One region of the Lysinibacillus sp. GJ-1 genome, then DNA from elsewhere that is predicted to be linked to it. Evidence: riboswitches for the same ligand, from Rfam matches in the RefSeq annotation. Region 1 holds a riboswitch; each other region holds the start of a gene.

The links. Region 1 has a riboswitch for lysine ahead of LO754_RS17095 (aspartate kinase). Riboswitches for the same ligand answer to the same signal wherever they lie in the genome.
Positions count from the first base shown of each region.
Region 2: another riboswitch for lysine. It lies ahead of LO754_RS11675 (transporter substrate-binding domain-containing protein); the one in region 1 lies ahead of LO754_RS17095 (aspartate kinase).
Region 3: another riboswitch for lysine. It lies ahead of LO754_RS01110 (amino acid permease); the one in region 1 lies ahead of LO754_RS17095 (aspartate kinase).

Region 1 covers NZ_CP088912.1:3,447,602-3,454,405, forward strand. Annotated here, with positions in the region: gene sdhA (succinate dehydrogenase flavoprotein subunit) at 1-962, opposite strand, end outside; gene LO754_RS17085 (succinate dehydrogenase cytochrome b558 subunit) at 1,030-1,638, opposite strand; gene LO754_RS17090 (YslB family protein) at 1,911-2,345, shown strand; gene LO754_RS17095 (aspartate kinase) at 2,443-3,672, opposite strand; lysine riboswitch at 3,776-3,953, opposite strand; gene uvrC (excinuclease ABC subunit UvrC) at 4,090-5,880, opposite strand; gene trxA (thioredoxin) at 6,038-6,349, opposite strand; gene LO754_RS17110 (electron transfer flavoprotein subunit alpha/FixB family protein) at 6,531-6,804, opposite strand, start outside.
Region 2 covers NZ_CP088912.1:2,421,887-2,428,690, forward strand. Annotated here, with positions in the region: gene LO754_RS11665 (amino acid ABC transporter ATP-binding protein) at 1-624, opposite strand, end outside; gene LO754_RS11670 (amino acid ABC transporter permease) at 638-1,363, opposite strand; gene LO754_RS11675 (transporter substrate-binding domain-containing protein) at 1,648-2,502, opposite strand; lysine riboswitch at 2,622-2,807, opposite strand; gene odhB (2-oxoglutarate dehydrogenase complex dihydrolipoyllysine-residue succinyltransferase) at 3,183-4,418, opposite strand; gene LO754_RS11685 (2-oxoglutarate dehydrogenase E1 component) at 4,510-6,804, opposite strand, start outside.
Region 3 covers NZ_CP088912.1:227,334-234,137, forward strand. Annotated here, with positions in the region: tRNA gene LO754_RS01020 (tRNA-Tyr) at 1-65, shown strand, start outside; tRNA gene LO754_RS01025 (tRNA-Trp) at 80-153, shown strand; tRNA gene LO754_RS01030 (tRNA-His) at 190-265, shown strand; tRNA gene LO754_RS01035 (tRNA-Gln) at 277-351, shown strand; tRNA gene LO754_RS01040 (tRNA-Lys) at 367-439, shown strand; tRNA gene LO754_RS01045 (tRNA-Leu) at 448-529, shown strand; tRNA gene LO754_RS01050 (tRNA-Gly) at 581-655, shown strand; tRNA gene LO754_RS01055 (tRNA-Leu) at 661-749, shown strand; tRNA gene LO754_RS01060 (tRNA-Arg) at 763-839, shown strand; tRNA gene LO754_RS01065 (tRNA-Pro) at 849-925, shown strand; tRNA gene LO754_RS01070 (tRNA-Ser) at 1,031-1,122, shown strand; tRNA gene LO754_RS01075 (tRNA-Phe) at 1,129-1,201, shown strand; tRNA gene LO754_RS01080 (tRNA-Gly) at 1,210-1,283, shown strand; tRNA gene LO754_RS01085 (tRNA-Ile) at 1,286-1,359, shown strand; tRNA gene LO754_RS01090 (tRNA-Asn) at 1,371-1,447, shown strand; tRNA gene LO754_RS01095 (tRNA-Glu) at 1,452-1,516, shown strand; gene LO754_RS01100 (nitric oxide synthase oxygenase) at 1,740-2,786, shown strand; gene LO754_RS01105 (CynX/NimT family MFS transporter) at 2,829-4,034, opposite strand; lysine riboswitch at 4,213-4,388, shown strand; gene LO754_RS01110 (amino acid permease) at 4,548-5,933, shown strand; partial or broken gene LO754_RS01115 (Nramp family divalent metal transporter) at 6,134-6,804, opposite strand, start outside.

The DNA.
Region 1 (6,804 bases):
AATTCATGTGGATCTTTATGAGAAAGATCTAGGTACACCATGTTTTCGCCGTTGATACCAAGTTTTTGGTTTACACAAACGTCGAAAATTTCACGTGTTGCGATATCACGTGGTACTAAGTTACCATATGCAGGGTATTTTTCTTCTAAGAAGTACCAAGGTTTACCGTCTTTATATGTCCAAATACGGCCACCTTCACCACGAGCAGATTCTGACATTAGACGGTTTTTGTCGTCCCCAGGAATCGCTGTTGGGTGAATTTGAATGAACTCACCATTCGCGTATGAAGCACCTTGTTGGTATACGATAGAAGCAGCAGAACCTGTGTTAATAACAGAGTTTGTTGTTTTACCGAAGATAATACCAGGGCCACCAGTCGCCATAATAACAGCGTCTGCACGGAATGATTGAATTTCTTCTGTACGCATATTTTGTGCGACGATACCGCGGCAAACGCCGTCATCATCGATAACAACACCAAGGAATTCCCAGTGTTCATATTTGTTAACTAAACCAGCTACTTCGTGAGAACGAACTTGCTCGTCCAACGCGTATAGTAATTGCTGACCAGTTGTAGCACCTGAGAATGCTGTACGGTGCATTAACGTACCACCGAAACGGCGGAAATCAAGTAAACCTTCTGGTGTACGGTTGAACATTACACCCATACGGTCCATTAAGTGAATAATACCAGGGGCAGCATCACACATACCTTTAACTGGTGGTTGGTTCGCTAAGAAATCCCCACCATATACTGTATCATCAAAGTGAATCCAAGGAGAATCCCCTTCACCTTTTGTATTTACGGCACCATTAATTCCGCCTTGCGCACATACAGAGTGTGAGCGTTTTACAGGAACTAATGAGAATAAATCAACTTCAGTACCAACTTCAGCTGCTTTAATCGTTGCCATCAGACCAGCTAAACCGCCGCCGACAACAATTATTTTGCTTTTCGCCATGATTATTTCTCACTCCTCTTAAAAAATTGCAATGATTGCATGTACTCTTATAGTAGCTTCTATTGAATTATACGAAAGCTAAAATAGCAGCCACACCAACTACACTTAGAATTACGAAAAGAACGTTTGTTACATAAGTAGCAATCTTTTGAGACTGTGGTGATTGTGTAATACCCCAGCTTACTAAGAATGACCACAAACCATTTGTTAAGTGGAAAGTTGCTGATAAAATACCAACAATGTAGAATCCAAGCATAAATGGATTTGCAACGATATTTGCCATCATGTCGTAATCAACGTGTGTACCAAGCGCTTTTTGAATACGAGTTTGGAAAATATGCCATGCAATGAAAATTACTAAAAATACACCTGTGAAGCGTTGTAATGAGAACATCCAGTTACGGTATGTGCTGAAACGCCCTGTATTTGGTGTAGCTGTGAATGCAATGAACACACCATAAAATGCGTGGAACATTAATGGAATGTAGATGACAATCCACTCAACTAGGATAAGAAATGGAATTTTTTCCATTACTGCGGTAGCATCATTGTAACTTTCTGCTCCGCCTGTTGCTGTAAAGTTAATGAATAGGTGCATCGTTAAAAACAGACCTACTGGAATGATCCCAAGTAGAGAATGTAAGCGACGCCATAAAAACTCTCGATCTTTCGACAAGACTGTTACCCCCCTTAGTACTTAAAATAGCACAACAAAAGAAGTCATCATTTTGTAAATGATACTCCATTGACTGTGTATTTCATCATGGTACAATATTATGACATGTTTATTGTACTCTCAAGAGCTACGAGCGTCAAGGTAACATAGAGTTTTTGCTAGACCTTATTAAAGAAGTAATCTAGTACATAACGTGTCGTTTCTTCTCGAAAAATCTATCATTACTTTATTGGTGCTAAATTATAAGAAAATTCTAAGAAAGAAGGATTTCTATGTTAAATAATCCATCTAATACTATCTCATCATTTGGATATGAGTTAATTCGTGATCATGTCCTATCTTCAATACTTGGTAAACATGAGGATGACGTACTATATTGGGCTGGCAAGGAGCTTGCGCGGAAGTTTCCTTGTAAAAGTCAAGATGAACTTATCGCATTTTTCGCAGATGCGTGCTGGGGTACTCTAGTATTGACAAAGGAGTCTAAAGATGGGCGCATTTTCCATTTAATGAATGAACCAACCCTTTTACAAATTCAAAATCGTAGCTTTAGACTTGAAGCAGGCTTTATTGCTGAACAAATTCAGCAAGTAAAAGGTTACTTGACTGAATGTTATGATGAGAAGCGTGAAAAACAACAGCTTGTCACGTTTACAGTCAAATGGGATGTTAAAGAACGTATTATGAATACAATAACAAATGAATAAACGTTTAAAGGATTCTTTTGTTAGAACAAACCTTATACGTGGGGACAAAAGGCAACAAGATGTTACTCTTGATGCCTTTTATCATTTTATATAGTAGTTACTGTTTGTGAATTTCTTCTTCTAAATTAAACTCCTCATGTAATGCATTAGCAGCTCGAATCATTTCGTCTTGCGGCACAACAACAGAGACTTTAATTTCCGACGTACTCACCATTTTTACTGGAATATCCTCTCGACGTAAGCGATCAAACATTCTGGCAGCTACTCCAGGATTCGATGCCATTCCAGATCCAATAATCGACACTTTCGCTAAGCCGATTTCAAAATCGGCAAAGCTAAAACCAAGTGACAATTTACTATTTTCTAACACTCGTAAAGCTTCAGCAAATTCCTCTTTTAAAATGGTAAAGGATACAGATGGTTTCACACCTTCAATAATAGCTTGAACAATAATATCAACATTAATGCGGTTTTCTGCCAGTATCGCAAACATATCTGCTAACGATGCAGTTGAATATGTATCATAGCCAATTGTTAAACGAATAATATCTGCTTCGAAAGCAACACCACGTACAATTAAATTTTTCTCCATTTCAACTTCCTCCTTTAATAAAGTACCTACTGTATCCACTACACTTGAACGAATAATCACCGGGATTTGAAATTTTTTTGCTAACTCCACTGCACGTGGATGTAGAATATGTGATCCTAAATGCGAAAGTTCCAACATTTCATCATAGGAAATCGCCTGTAACTTTCTCGCTTTTTCAATATGACTTGGATCAGCTGTATAGACACCATCGACATTTGTATAAATCTCAACACGCTCTGCATCTAATGCTGCTGCAATGGCTACTGCTGTCGTTTCTGCTCCACCCTTTCCAAGTGTTGTAATATTGTTGGCAGTATTCATCCCTTGTTCCCCAGCAATAACAACAATTTGTCCTTGTGTCATATGCTCTTGCATGCGACGAACATCGATTTGATCAATACGTGCATTAAAATGTTTTGCATCTGTCTGCACACCAGCTTGCCAGCCAGTTAATGACACTGCATCATAACAGGCCTCTTGCAAAGCAATCGCAAATAGTGCACTTGATAGTTGCGAGCTCGTCGATAACAGTACATCCATCTCACGCTTAGAGGCATCATCTGATAATGCACGTACCATTTTCGTTAAGTCTTTAGCTGTACGGCCCATCGCTGCTGTCACTACTACTACATCATAGCCACGCTCTTTTTTTGCCATTGCAATTTTAGCGACCTCCTGAATCCGCTCTGTTGAGGCGATTGCAGGTCCACCAAATTTCAATACAATACTTGCCATTTTCATCATTCTCCTTTTTTAGATTCGTTTCTAGAACAGCAAAAAGGCAGCCATCACATAACGTGAAAGCTGCCTGCAACATGTACAATAAAATAGCTTGCGCATGTGTGATAGCTCTCCGAAACGTCAAGATTCGACAGTCCTACATCTGTTAAATGCAAAACCAGCAAAGTATCGGAACAACGATACTTCACTTCGGCAAGCTCCCCTTTCACACATCATCACTGGATTTGTCCATCCTTCGATGTACTACTATTGAACCTTGCACCTCTATCATCACTTAAAATAGTGAAATGTAATTTTACCTTTTATGAAAATACTTCGTTATTATGCTTTATTGCACAATCGTTCATACAAGGATTGTTAGAACATAATGGTATTACCATTGCTATGTTCTATTCCAACATTAGCATATGTCTAATCCTTTGACAACGTCTGCTGCTGAAAATAAGTGTAAATAATGTTCGCTAAGTTTGCAGGCATTCCTGCTTCTTGAAGGGCAAGCTCACTCGCCTCACGAATCTTTTTAACTGAGCCAAAATGCTTCAATAGCTGTTGCTTTCGTTTCGGTCCAACACCTTCAATGCCATCGAGTACAGATTGAATCGCATTTTTTTCATGTTGTTGCCGTAGGAATGTAATAGCAAAACGGTGCACTTCATCCTGAATACGTTGAAGTAAATAAAAGCCATCACTCGTTCGTTTTAATGCGATAACATCAGGCGGATCACCGAACAAGAGCTGAGATGTATTATGCTTATCATCTTTTGCTAAACCAGCGATTGGAATAACAAGACCAAGTTCATCTTCCAACACTTCTCGTGCCACTTCCATCTGTCCTTTACCGCCATCTATTAGCACTAAATCGGGCAATGGCAAGCCTTCTTTTAATACCCTCGTGTAACGGCGGCGTATCACTTCCTGCATTGCCCCGTAATCGTCATGTTTTGCGGCTGTTCGTGTTTTGTATTTACGATATTCTTTCTTTGCCGGTTTACCATCAATAAAAACAACCATTGCTGATACCGCATCCGTACCATGCATATGGCTATTATCGAATGCTTCAATGCGCAATGGTGCTGAAATGCCCATTGCTTCGCCTAGTGCCTCGCATGCGCCAATTGTACGTTCTTCTTGTCGCTCAATCAATTGGAATTTAGCAGCCACAGCAATTTCCGCATTTTTCATAGCCAAATCAACTAGCTCTTTCTTTTGCCCTCGCTTCGGTGTCAGTACTTTAACCTCTAATAATTCGGTTAAAATTGCCGCATCAATAGCCTGTGGAATGAAAATTTCTTTCGGTTTAATATGCTCTAGCTTTTCATAAAAGCGTCCGACAAACGTTAAAAATTCTTCCTCCACGTCCTGATAAATTGGGAAAATGGAGACATCCCGTTCAATTAACTTGCCTTGACGAACGAAAAACACTTGCACACACATCCAACCTTTTTCAACCGCATAACCAAAGACATCGCGGTTGGTCGTATCACTAGACACGATTTTTTGTTTTTGCATAACCGTCTCAATATGTGCAATTTGATCGCGGAACTCCTTTGCTCGCTCGAATTCTAGTTGCTCTGCCGCGACTAGCATCTTGTCCTCAAGTTCTTTTTTTACTGCCTCAACGCCGCCATTTAAGAACTTCGTCATATCTTCAATCATATCGTGATAGATGTGAGCATCAATATCCTTTACACATGGAGCTAAGCACTGTCCCATATGATAGTACAAGCAAACCTTGGTTGGTAATTGCACACATTTTCGCAGCGGATATAGTCTATCCAGTAGCTTTTTCGTCTCACTTGCTGCATACGCATTTGGATAAGGACCAAAATATTTTGCCTTATCTTTTTTTACTTTACGTGTTGTAATAAGTCGTGGATGTTTCTCGTTCGTAATTTTTAAATACGGATATGTTTTATCATCCGTAAGCATGATATTGTATTTAGGATCGTGTAGCTTTATAAGGTTCAACTCTAAAATAAGTGCCTCCAAATTAGATGAAGTCACAATATACTCAAAATCTTCAATTTCGCCAACAAGGCGTTGTGTTTTGCCTTCGTGTGTTCCTGTAAAATAGGAGCGCACTCGATTTTTTAGCACCTTTGCCTTACCTACATAAATAATTGTCCCTTGTCGATCTTTCATCAAATAGCAGCCAGGCTGATCTGGTAAAATATCAAGCTTTCGTTTAATTAAATCATTCATCGCCTACCTGCCCCCCTTTTTTTGATGCTAAATAAAAGTGCCATTTGCGATGCCTAAACGGATATCAAATATCACCATTTAACGGTTGCTTCTCTTTTATTATATAACGAAAAAAAGCCGAGCACATCTAAAGATGGCTCAGCTCTTTTTTTACAAATTAAGCATGTTTTGCGATGAAAGCTTCTAATGCTTCTTTTGGTTGGAAACCAACAGTTTTGTCTACTAATTCACCATTTTTGAATAAAAGCAGTGAAGGAATAGACATGATTTGGTATTGTGCAGCAGTACCTTGGTTGTTATCTACGTCAACTTTGACGATTTTAGCAGCACTACCCGCAGCATCCATTTCTTCAAGAACTGGTCCAATCATTTTACATGGTCCACACCAAGCAGCCCAAAAGTCGACTAATACTAAGCCTTCTTTAATATCATCTTGGAACGTCGCATCTGTTGCATGTACAATTGCCATTTGAAATCCTCCTTAAACTTACTATGTTTGTAGTATAGCATGGTTAATTTATGTTGAGCGAACAATCTGCCTGCAATGTCTAATTTAGGCTTTACGTACAATCGGCATCCTGTTCCCCTATTTTACTATTCCCCATTTTTTCTTCTCTCAAGCATTAAAAAAGCTAGGGAAGACCCCTAGCTTATGCGTTCACTTTTAACGCTTTAAATTCTTCAATTAGCAATGGAATCACTTCGAATAAATCGCCTACGATACCGTAGTCTGCTACTTTAAAGATATTTGCCTCAGGATCTTTATTAATCGCTACAATGACTTTTGAGTTTGACATACCCGCTAAATGTTGGATAGCCCCAGAAATACCTGCTGCGATGTAAAGGTCTGGTGTCACAACCTTACCTGTTTGACCGATTTGTAATGAATAATCACAATACTCAGCATCGCATGCTCCACGAGAT
Region 2 (6,804 bases), 1.0 Mb from region 1:
AACACGATCTGCAACTTCCTTCGCAAACTCCATTTCATGTGTTACGATTAACATCGTATTTCCTGAATCCGCCAACTCTCGCATAACTTTTAAGACTTCCCCGACCATTTCTGGGTCTAGCGCAGATGTTGGTTCATCAAATAGCATTACATCTGGATTCATCGATAATGCCCGCGCAATCGCTACACGTTGCTTTTGACCACCAGAAAGTTGACGTGGCTTAGCATTGACGTATTGATCCATACCGACGATTTTCAGATATTTCAAGGCTGTTTTCTCTGCTTCATCTTTTGAACGTTTGAGCACCTTTACTTGCCCTACTGTACAATTTTTTAACACATTATGATTGTTAAATAAATTAAACTGTTGGAAAACCATTCCTAAATGGGTACGATAAGCTTTAATATTATGCTTTTCGTTTAAAATATTTTCCCCTTTATAAATAATTTCGCCACCATTTGGCGTTTCAAGTAAATTAATGCAACGTAAGAGTGTTGATTTACCGGAACCTGATGAACCGATTAAGCATACAACCTCTCCTTTTTCTACTTTAAAATTCACATCTTTCAACACTTGGTTACGTCCAAATGATTTACTTAAATGCTCTATTTGAATGATTGCCATTTGTTCGTCCCCCTTAGTCAATTTCCTTTAATTCTTTTTGATAAGCATCCGGTCCATCAAGGCGTTTTTCAACGTATAATAATATTCTTGATGCCGTAAATGTCATGATAAAGTACAGCACACATGCAACAAAGAATGATTCGAAATAGCGGAAGTTATTACCTGATATTGATTTCGTTTGGAAAAATAGTTCCGTTACGCCAATCACACTTAAAACAGCCGTATCTTTAATATTCATAATTAATTGGTTGCCTGTCGCCGGTAAAATATTACGCGCAACTTGTGGTAATACGACATACATCATTATTTGTACATGTCCCATCCCAATAGCAGAAGCAGCTTCGTACTGTCCTTTATCAATGGAAACAATCCCTCCACGAACAATTTCTGCCATATAAGCACCTGTATTAAGCGAAACGACTAAAATACCTGCCGTAATAAAGTGCATATCAATCCCAAAAGCAATATCTAGTCCGTAAAATACTACCATTGCTTGTACAATCATTGGTGTACCACGGAAAAATTCTACATAGCATGTCAGTATAAAATTAACACATTTTAATACATAATATTTTATACCCTTTTTACGTACTGGAATGGTATGCATAATCCCAATAAAAAATCCGATAAATGCACCAATGACTGTACTGATAATTGAAATAAGTAATGTATAATACGCACCTCGTAAAAACATTTGCCAGTTGTTTTCTATTATAGAAATGATCCAATCTAAACTCATGATGTTCCTCCTAACAACGCGTTGTTGCTTGATATCAAATATGCCTTAGCGAAATCATCTCTTCATTTGAATGATGTTGCTTTATTCAAATTATGTGATACACACCATAGACATGAGCATTTATCAGAAGGTGCTACCCTTCTATATAAACGAAAATGATTGAGGCTGCACCGCTTAATAAAAATCCTTTTTATTTCCAAGGATTCATACTTTTATATCAAAAAATAGCATACTAGAAATACTTCCAGTATACTATTTTCCATTTTGGCGCAACCTCAACGAAATTACTGTGCTGCAGGTTGTTGAAGAATTGCTTCTTCCATAATTTTTTGGCGATCATCTTCTGAAATACCTTTTAGGATTTCATTGATTTTATCTAGACTTGCATCACCTTTACGTAAACCAACTGCAATTGAAGTATTTGAAATATCTGTATCAAAGCCTTCTTCGAATGATACAAATGTAAATTTGTCATTCGCTGCTGCAGCAGAAATACCTTCTGGACGCTCTGCTACATAACCATCAATTTTGCCTGCTTCTAAAGCGACACGCATTGCAGAGAAATTCTCCATTGCTGTTTGTTTTTCTACGCCTTTAATTTGATCAATTACATTGTAGTTAGACGTATTTAACTGTGAAGTAACTTTTGCACCTGAGAAATCTTGAATAGATTTTGCATCTTCGTATTTACTACCTTTTTTAATTACCATGACGAAATCAGAAGTATAGTAGTTTTCTGTAAAATCAATTGTTTGTTTACGTTCTTTAGTTGGAGACATCCCCGCTACAATCGCATCAATTTTTTTGGATTGTAGTGCTGGAACTAAACCATCCCATTCCATTTTGACAATAACTAATTCTTTTCCTAAACCTTCAGCAATCTTTTTCGCCATTTGTACATCATAGCCGCCTGCATATTCTGCATTATCAGCAATTTTTACTGCACCATTTGAATCATCTTGCTGTGTCCAGTTAAATGGAGGATAACCTGCTTCCATACCTATGCGGAATTCTCCACCTGTTTCTTCTTTCGCCGCATCACCTGATGCTTTGTCTTCCGATTTGTCTCCAGCACCACAAGCTGCTAACAAAATCGCTGTCATTGCCGTTAACATAAATAGCAACCATTTTCTTTTCATCTAAAACTCCCCTTTTCTGTAAAAAAAATAAAGCAACTGTACAAAAAAAGACCTAAGTTTTGAACTTAGGTCTTACCTTTTATTGACAGTTGCCCAAATCCTCACTATAATTTCCATCATTCTGAGATAGCACAACCTAGTAAACTGGAATTAGATTTACTAGGACAGTCCTGCACTTATTCACTGCAGACCCAGCATAAAAGTACGAGCTCCTTTTATACTTCGGCGATATTTCCTTCTCCATTACGTCTTCGCTTGCTTTAACTCAGCAATGGACTAATAAATACCGCGCCTCTACCTCACATAGATAACAGTGAGGTTTGTTTATTTAATTGATATTTAGATATTACTATAAAGCTAGTCTATTCGTCAAGATAGTTTTATCATTTTTCTGACTAATTACAAAATTAGGTTATTATCCTTCTTAAATCCATAAATTACATCTAAGAAAGTAGAAGTGTTGTAATTATTATTTAATATTTTTCCATAAAATATTATCATGTTCAATACTACCGACAATACAAAAGATTCAGTATTTCTCTACATTTAAAAGCCTTTAGACCAATTGTATAAGGCGAAATTTCGTCTATTCCTTGAGAACCGAAGCTTCCCTATACAGGGACAACAAAAAGCCCTGCAAACCGTTAAATTTGCAGGGCTTGAACACATATTTTTCTGTATTAAGAATTTAATAATAAATCTTCTGGATTTTCAAGTAATTCTTTAACTGTTTTAAGGAAGCCTACAGAATCTTTACCATCGATAATGCGGTGGTCATAAGATAGTGCTAAGTACATCATAGGACGAATTTCTACTTCACCGTTCACTTCTACTGGACGTTTTTTAATTGAGTGCATACCTAAAATAGCAGCTTGAGTACCGTTCATAATAGGTGTTGACATTAATGAACCGAATACACCACCATTTGTAATCGTGAATGAACCGCCTTGAAGATCAGCGATACCTAATTTTTTATCGCGAGCTTTTTTAGCTAAATCTGCAATTGAATCTTCAATTTCAGCAAAGTTTTTACGGTCAGCATCGCGAACAACTGGTACTACTAAACCTTCTTCAGTTGATACAGCTACACCAATATCAAAGAAGTTATTTAAGTGAATTTCATCGCCAACGATTTGAGCATTCACATATGGGTATTTTTTAAGTGCAGCTACTACTGCTTTTGTGAAGAATGACATGAAACCAAGCTTAGAGCCAGTTGACTCAAAGAATTGTTCTTTTTTACGTGAACGTAATGCCATTACGTTTGTCATATCTACTTCATTGAATGTTGTAAGCATAGCAGTTGATTGCTTCACTTCTAATAGACGTTTAGCAATTGTTTGACGACGACGGCTCATTTTTTCAATTGTAACACGAGATTCGTCAACAGCTACTACTGCTTTTGGTGCTGCTGGCGCTGCTTGTGGCGCTACTACTGGTGCTGTACCATGAGCTGCAACGTCTTGAACACGTACACGGCCTTGTGGATCTACTGGAGATACAGCTGCAAGGTCAATACCTTTTTCACGAGCAAGTTTACGTGCTGCAGGAGACGCAATGACACGCTCACCTGAAGTTTCTTCTACAACTGGTGCTGGTGTTGGAGCTGCTGCTTGTGGCGCTGCTGGTGTTGGAGCTGCTGCAACTGGTGCTGCTGCAACTGGTGCTGGTGCTGCACCTTCGCCAGCTTCTACAACTGCGATTACTTGACCTACAAGAACAGTATCGCCTTCTTCAGCTAAAATTTGTGTTAGTACGCCAGCTTCTTCAGAGATGATTTCAGCGTTTACTTTATCTGTTTCAAGTTCAACGATAAATTCACCTTTTTCCACGCGGTCGCCCACTTTTTTAACCCACTGTGCAATACTACCTTCTGTAATCGATTCTGCTAATTCAGGGACTTTAATTTCAGCCACTTTCATTTCCTCCTTTGATTAACGTGCATAATGCACATAAAAGGGCTACCGCCTTAGGCAAGTAGCCCAGCTTCCAGTAATGTTGATATGTTTATTTAACTTTAACCGTTTCAGCCACTGCTTCTTCAATGACAGCAGACTGAGCTGCTTTATGAGAATCTGCATCGCCTTCTGAAGTTGAGCTCATTGCAGGACGACCTACATAACGAAGCTTTTTACCTTCAGATAGCTCATATAATGTTTCTAATGCGTAATTCCAAGCACCTTGGTTTTTAGGTTCTTCTTGCACCCATGCAATTTCTTTTACATTTGGATACTTAGCAATAATATCAGCTACTTGCGCTGTTGGGAATGGGTAAAGTTGTTCTACACGCACAATGTGTAAGTGATCGAAGCCTTCTCCATCTTTTACGCGGTCTGCTAAATCGATCATTACTTTACCAGTACCTAATACAATACGCTCAACAGATTCCGTTTTTGTACCTAATCCTGGTTGCTCAATTACTTCTTGGAATGAACCATCTGCTAATTGCTCAGCACTTGCTGCTGCCAATGGATGACGAAGTAAAGATTTTGGTGATACAACAACTAATGGGCGTACACCCTCTGTTTCTAACATTGCTGCTTGACGGCGTAATAAGTGGTAGTAGTTACCTGCATTCGAGCAGTTCGCAACAAACCAGTTATTTTCTGCTGACATTTGTAAATAACGTTCCATACGACTTGAAGAGTGTTCAGGACCTTGACCTTCATAACCATGTGGTAAAAGGATGACAAAGCCTGATTTTTGACCCCATTTAGAACGTGCACCTGAAATGAAGTTATCAAACATCACCTGTGCCATGTTTGCAAAGTCACCAAATTGTGCTTCCCAAACAGATAAAACATTGCCTTTTTCTAGATTGTAACCGTATTCAAAGCCTACAACTCCAGCTTCAGTTAATGGAGAGTTGTGAACTGTAAATGAAGCATTTGCACCTGAGATATGGTGAAGTGGTGTAAATACATTGCCGTTATTTTTGTCATGTAATACTAAATGACGTTGTGAGAATGTACCACGTTGCGCATCTTGACCAGTAAAACGAACAGGTGTGCCATCTTGAATAATTGTTGCATATGCTAATGTTTCAGCATGACCCCAGTCAATTTTAGCAGAAGTAAATGCATCGCGACGTTTTTCTAAAATTTTACCTAATTTCTTTTGTGGCTCGAAGTTTTGTTCAAACACTAAAAGTTCTTCGTTTATTGTTTGTAAACGTTCAGCACCTACTGCTGTATCAATTTGTGGGAATTCAATTTTTAATTCTTCTGGCATCTCTATCTGTTTATGTTCATCTTTAGCTGCCATTTCTTTTACATGATCGTAAGCCACTTGCATTTCAGCATAGATTGCTGCATCAAGTGCTGCTACTTCATCAGCAGTAACTAGGCCTTCAGACACTAATTGCGCACCATACAATGTACGAATTGTATCATGTTTTGCAACAAGTTTATATGTTTCTGGATTTGTTACAGTTGGGTCATCTGTTTCATTGTGACCATGTCGACGGTAACCAATTAAGTCAACAATAATATCTTTACCGAATTTTTGGCGATAGTTAGCAGCAAAACGACCTACTTGTGCTACAGCTTCTGGGCTATCTGCATTAACATGTACAACTGGTACTTCGTAACCTTTTGCTGGGTCAGAAGAATAAACAGATGAACGTGAGTCTTGTAGTTCCGTAGTGAAACCAATCATATTGTTCGCAATGATATGAATTGTACCACCAGTTGAGAAACCTTCAGTTTTAGAATAGTTTAACACTTCTGTTACAATACCTTGACCTGGGAATGCAGCGTCACCATGCACAAGAATACCTAGTCCTTTTGCTGGGTTATGCACAGCTTGCCCTGGCTTAGATGTCTCATCTTGTGTTGCACGAGTAGAACCTAATACTACCGGATTTCCAACTTCTAAGTGTGAAGGGTTATACGCTAGTTTGACATTCATACCTGATTCACGTGTATAAGAAGCACCCATGTGGTATTTCACATCACCAGTCCAACCTTTTGTAATTTCAAGTCGACCGTGCTCTGGCATAAATAAATCGTTTGAAACATGTGCAAAGTCAGAGAACATCATGTCATATGGCTTATTTAAAATATGTGTTAGCACATTTAGACGACCACGGTGTGCCATACCAATACGAACATTTTCTACTTTGTTCGCTTCTACTGTTTTTAAAATTTCATCAAAAAGGACGATTTGAGTATCTAAACCTTCACCTGAGAAACGTTTTTGACCAACAAATGTTTTGTGAATAAATTTCTCAAAGTTCTCAACACGTGTTAAACGGTCTAATAACGCTTTTTTCTCATCTGAAGATAGTGCTTGTTTTAAAGA
Region 3 (6,804 bases), 1.5 Mb from region 1:
TAAACGCGGCGGACTGTAAATCCGCTCCTTAGGGTTCGGCGGTTCGAATCCGTCCCCCTCCACCAGCTCTTTATTCAATAGGGGCATAGTTCAACGGTAGAATAGAGGTCTCCAAAACCTTTGGTGTGGGTTCGATTCCTACTGCCCCTGCCAAATTTTTTAGGTTAGACTACTGTTATATTACATATGGCGGTTGTGGCGAAGTGGTTAACGCATCGGATTGTGGTTCCGACATTCGTGGGTTCGATTCCCATCAGTCGCCCCATAATAAAATATTGGGGTATAGCCAAGCGGTAAGGCAACGGATTTTGATTCCGTCATGCCTAGGTTCGAATCCTAGTACCCCAGCCATTTATTTCTTAATATGAGCCATTAGCTCAGTTGGTAGAGCATCTGACTTTTAATCAGAGGGTCGAAGGTTCGAGTCCTTCATGGCTCATCATATTTGCGGGTGTGGCGGAATTGGCAGACGCACTAGACTTAGGATCTAGCGCCGCAAGGCGTGGGGGTTCGACTCCCTTCACCCGCATCATCTATATTTTAAATTTATAATTGCCAGGATAAATAATCTTATGCACATGCGGAAGTAGTTCAGTGGTAGAACACCACCTTGCCAAGGTGGGGGTCGCGAGTTCGAACCTCGTCTTCCGCTCCAAATGTGCCGGGGTGGCGGAACTGGCAGACGCACAGGACTTAAAATCCTGCGGTAGGTGACTACCGTGCCGGTTCGATTCCGGCCCTCGGCACCATTTTTAATATTTAGCGCCCGTAGCTCAATTGGATAGAGCGTCTGACTACGGATCAGAAGGTTGTGGGTTCGACTCCTGCCGGGCGCGCCAATAAATGAACGGAATGTAGCTCAGCTTGGTAGAGCACTTGGTTTGGGACCAAGGGGTCGTAGGTTCGAATCCTGTCATTCCGACCATCTTTTTAACAAATAGGGCCTTAGCTCAGCTGGGAGAGCGCCTGCCTTGCACGCAGGAGGTCAGCGGTTCGATCCCGCTAGGCTCCACCATAATTGTTTTATTCCGGAGGTATACCCAAGTCTGGCTGAAGGGATCGGTCTTGAAAACCGACAGGCGGGTAACACCGCGCGGGGTTCGAATCCCTCTACCTCCTCCATTTTCCGGGTCAGTAGCTCAGTTGGTAGAGCATTAGATTGAAGCTCTAAGTGTCGGCGGTTCGATTCCGTCCTGACCCATCATTTTTGCGGGTGTAGTTTAATGGTAAAACCTCAGCCTTCCAAGCTGATGTCGTGAGTTCGATTCTCATCACCCGCTCCAAGAGGTCTATAGCTCAGCTGGTTAGAGCGCACGCCTGATAAGCGTGAGGTCGATGGTTCGAGTCCATTTATACCATTTTAAAATTATTCCGAAGTAGCTCAGTTGGTAGTAGCACCTGACTGTTAATCAGGTTGTCGCAGGTTCGAGTCCTGCCTTCGGAGCCACTACCTTGGTCAAGCGGTTAAGACACCGCCCTTTCACGGCGGTAACACGGGTTCGAATCCCGTAGGTCATCAAGCATGTAGCAAATTTTGCTACATGCTTTTTTTTGTTTTTTAAGCATTTAATTATTGTCATTAAGGCATTAAGTATTGTGTAAATCATCTAACTTTTAATTTGCCGTTTTAAATTTGAACAAAGTATTTCATATATAAAAGATGTATGTTTTCTTACGGATTTTTTCGTGGTGAATTGTATGCTGTTCATCTAATATGGGGATAGATGGAGGAAAACGATATGAATTTACAAGAGGTACAACGTTTTTTAGCACTTTATCAATTGGAACAAAATGAGTCAGAACAATGGCTTACAAATAGATTACAGCAAGTTGTCACAGAGGGAGCATATATTCCTACAACGGAAGAGCTTACTTTTGGCGCAAGAGTAGCATGGCGTAATAGTAATAAATGTATTGGGAGATTATTTTGGCAATCACTTCATGTTGAGGATGCTCGTGAGGTTTTAGATGAGCATGCTATTTTTGAGAAATTACTTCACCATATTCGATATGCAACAAATGGCGGTAAGATTCGTCCGACTATAACGGTATTTGCCTCTGATAGAGTAAAAATATGGAATCACCAGCTTATACGTTATGCAGGTTATGAAACAGAAGCAGGGATTATTGGTGATTCCCATTCGGTGCCATTTACAAAAGTGTGCGAGTCACTTGGCTGGCAGGGAGCAAGAACAGCATTTGATGTGCTACCACTCGTGATTCAAGTAGATAGCCGAAAACCGCAATGGTTTCCAATCCCAAGTGGTGATGTATTAGAGGTTGTGATTCGTCACCCTGAACATCCTAAGGTAGAAGAACTAGGAATGAAGTGGTATGCGGTGCCAATTATATCGAGCATGCGCTTTCAAATGGCGGGTATTGACTTTCAGGCAGCCCCCTTTAATGGCTGGTATATGGGGACAGAAATTGGAGCACGGAATTTAGCTGATCATGATCGTTATGATATGTTACCGAAGATAGCAGAAATTTTTAATCTTGATACAACAAAGCAAGCATCTCTTTGGCGTGATCGTGCGCTAGTAGAATTAAATATTGCTGTTCTTCATTCCTTTAAAGAAGATGGCGTAAGTATTGTTGATCATCATACCGCAGCACAGCAATTTAAGCTATTTGAAGAAGCAGAGCACAAGGCAGGGCGCGATTTAACAGGCAACTGGACTTGGTTGATTCCACCATTGTCGCCTGCAACGACACATATTTTCCATAAGCCGTATGTAAATGTCTATCATACACCTAATTATTTTTACCAAAAACCCCCATACTAATGATGAAGAGGCAGCTCATTGTAGAAAATGAACTGCCTCGTATTAATTGATATATTCATTTTTAGAAGCTCTAAATGAACAGAAGAAGAGTAGAGCTGTAACGGCAACAAATAGCCACCCAGCGATATCCCAGCCGCCAAATAAATCATGTAAATAGCCAAATAAAATTGGACCAACTGCGGCTAATAAATAACCTAATGATTGTGCAAAGCCAGATAAATCTGCCGCCTCAAAAGCTGTACGTGTACGTAATGTAAAGAACATCATGGCAAGTGCAAATGAAGCCCCACCTGCTAAACCAAGCAATATCATCCATAACACAGCAAGACTAGTCCATTCCATCACAACGCCTGTAAAACCGATGACATAAAATGCTGTAAACATTAAAACGAGTGGTCGCTGAGATGTCATTTTGCTAGCAATGATAGGCACAACTAATGCCATAGGCACTTGTGAAATTTGCATGATGGAAAACATCCAACCCGCACGATCAGCGGCTACGCCTTGTGCAATATAAATTTCAGGAATCCAAGCTGCGGTAGTATAAAATAATAACGATTGTAGCCCCATTGCCCCAGTAACTGCCCAAGTAACTGGTGATTTCCACAATGGTATACGCGCTTTTGTAGAGACTACAGTTGGCTCAGGTTTATTAAACTTTAATTGGGGTAACCAAATCACAATTGTTAATATGACTAGCGCTAGGGCAATAGCAAGTGCACCTTGCCAGCCCAGTACTGCATTCGCTATAGGATAGCTAATACCAGCACCGATTCCCGCCGTTAAATTCATAGACATTGTATAAAACGCCATTAGTAAACCAACATGATATGGAAATTTTAATTTTAGTAGACCTGGAATAAGGACGTTACCGAATGAAATGGCGACACCAATAATCATTGTACCAAATACGAGTAATCCCGTTGTCCCAAGTGAACGCAGGACAATTCCTACTGCTAATAAAATTGTTGATAAAAATAGTGTTAATTCAAGTCCGAGTTTTCTTGCAACTACTGGTGCAAAAGGGGATACTATTGCGAATGCAAGTAATGGTATCGTTGTAAGGAAGCCTGCAAGTACATTGGATATACCGAGATCTTCACGTATAAAGGATATAATTGGACCTACAACTGTTAAGGGCATACGTAATGTAGATGCTAGAAAAATTACACCGATGACCAACAGTAGGGTTGTTCCCTTCCAGTTAATCTTTTTGCTAGGATAAGTAGATTGTTCGTTCGTTGTCAAAACTTGTACCTCCCTGATAGAACAATTATAATTCGAACCACTATAACACTTTATCACACTATTAAAAATAGTAGAAAATTCATAAAATACGGAACATTAATGGTTTTATTGAAATGTCTAAGGTCGTATGTTAAACTAAGAGACATCATAAATTTAATAATTATATGCCTCATGTTTGTATTGAGGTAGAGGTCGCGGTATTTATGAGTACGCTAATGGAAATGACAAGCATTAAAGATGTTAGCTGAAAGGAAATATCGCCGAAGTGTGAGGGGACTTGAAAACCTCATGCTGGGGCTGTCTCCGAAAGGAACAGAACTGTCACGTTGGACAACGTGTTGCGCTATCATTTTGAAGAAACAGAGGATTTACTTAGCCATCACAACGTTCATGTGATGGCATTTTTTTGCCTCTTATAAAAGGAAGGAAGCTTTAACGTGAGTGAGATAAAAGTTAATCAGCTTACCATAAAGCACCGAAGCTGAAAAAGAATTAAAAAGCCGTCATATTACGATGATTTCATTAGGCGGTACAATTGGGACTGGGCTATTTTTAGCAAGCGGTGGCGCTATTGCACAGGCTGGACCAGGTGGTGCACTACTTGCTTACGCATTAATCGGTATAATGGTGTACTTTTTAATGACTAGCCTGGGCGAAATGGCAGCCTATATGCCGTCATCGGGTTCATTTAGTACGTATGCAACAAAATTCGTAGATCCTGCACTTGGCTTTGCCCTTGGTTGGAACTACTGGTATAACTGGGCGATCACAATTGCAGCAGAAATTGCAGCTGTTTCGCTTATTATGAAGTATTGGTTTCCTGACAGTTCCTCTGCACTATGGACAGTAGTATTTATTGTGATTGTACTAACATTCAATTTACTATCTGTTAGAAGCTATGGTGAAAGTGAATATTGGTTTGCCATGATAAAAGTGGCGACTGTTGTTGTTTTTATTATCGTCAGCCTATTGATGATTTTTGGTATTTTAGGAGGGCAAGCACCGGTTGGTTTCACGAATTTCTTTATAAGTGATGGTCCATTCCATGGTGGCTTCCTTGCAACATTCGGTATATTTTTAGCAGCTGGTTTCTCGTTCCAAGGAACAGAATTATTAGGTATCACTGCTGGAGAAACGGATGACCCTGGAAAGAATATTCCAAAGGCTGTAAAATCTGTCTTCTGGCGTATTATTTTATTTTATATTTTAGCTATTGCGGCGATTGGGATGTTGATTCCATTTACGGATTCGCGTTTATTATCTGAAGATATTGCGGTATCTCCATTTACATTAGTATTCGATCGCTTAGGCATTGCTTTTGCTGCCTCATTAATGAATGCAATTATTTTAACTGCAATGTTGTCTGCAGGTAACTCTGGTTTATATGCATCATCCCGCATGTTATGGCAATTAGCGGTAGATGGACATGCACCTAAAATTTTCACAAAATTAAGCCGTCGTGGCATTCCAATTTATGCATTACTGCTTACATTGGCAGTAGGCTGTCTAGCATTTTTAGCATCATTTTTTGGTGATGGCGTTGTCTATATGTGGCTTCTAAACGCTTCTGGGATGTCAGGCTTCATTGCATGGCTTGGTATTGCCTTTAGCCATTATCGCTTCCGTCGAGCGTTTGAAGCACAAGGGCTGGATCCGAAATTACTACCATACAAGGCAAAGCTATATCCATTTGGTCCGCTCTTTGCTTTCACCGTATGTATGATTGTTGTCATTGGCCAAAACTATACAGCATTCACGGGTGATTCAATTGACTGGTATGGCGTGCTTGTTTCATATATTGGTATCCCACTCTTTGTTATACTGTGGCTAGGCTATAAAATAAAACATAAAACAAAAATGATTCCACTACAAAAATGCGATTTAAAAGTGGAAAAATAATAATGAGAACTGTCCTAAATGTTAGGGCAGTTTTTATTTTTGTTGTACACATCTATTTGACAATGAACCTCGCAGTAACAGCTAATTGTCATAGCAAAAAGTGTTAAAGTGACGCAGTCACTTTAACACTTTTTCTATTATTTCATCTTTATTATATTAAGCAAATAGCGTTTCCCATAATAGGTAGATATTTAACGCTACGACGATGACAACGACACACCAGCCAAGAGTTGTTGTGATACGGTGATTGACGAGGCTACCCATAATGTCCTTTTTACTTGTGAACATCACAAGCGGGATAAGCGCAAAGGCAATACCGAATGACAGGATTACTTGGCTTAATACAAGCGCATAGGTTGCATTGACGCCAGATGCAATAATGACCAATGGTGGAATCATTGTAATGGCTCTGCGCAAATAGAGAGGAATTCTACGTTGGATAAAGCCTTGCATGACAACATCTCCTGCTAGTGTACCAACAGAAGAACTTGCAAGCCCTGCAATAAGAAGACCAACGAAAGAAACGGCTGCCATAGGTAAAGTGCATCTCGTAATCCATTATAGGCAATGTCTAAATCCTCAACTACTAATCCTTGCGTATGAAACACCGCTGCTGCAATAATCAGCATGCTCATATTAATCGCCCCAGCAATAATCATTGCAATTACAATATCAATAAACTCGAAACGGAAAATACGTCGTTTTTCATTGTCATTACGACCAATAACGCGATTTTGTGTTAAGGAAGAATGTAAATAGATTGCATGCGGCATAACAGTAGCTCCTAAAATACCTGTTGCAAGTAATAGGGAATCGACTCCATCGAAATGTGGTGTCAGCATTCCGAGTGTCACTTCACCCCAATTTGGTT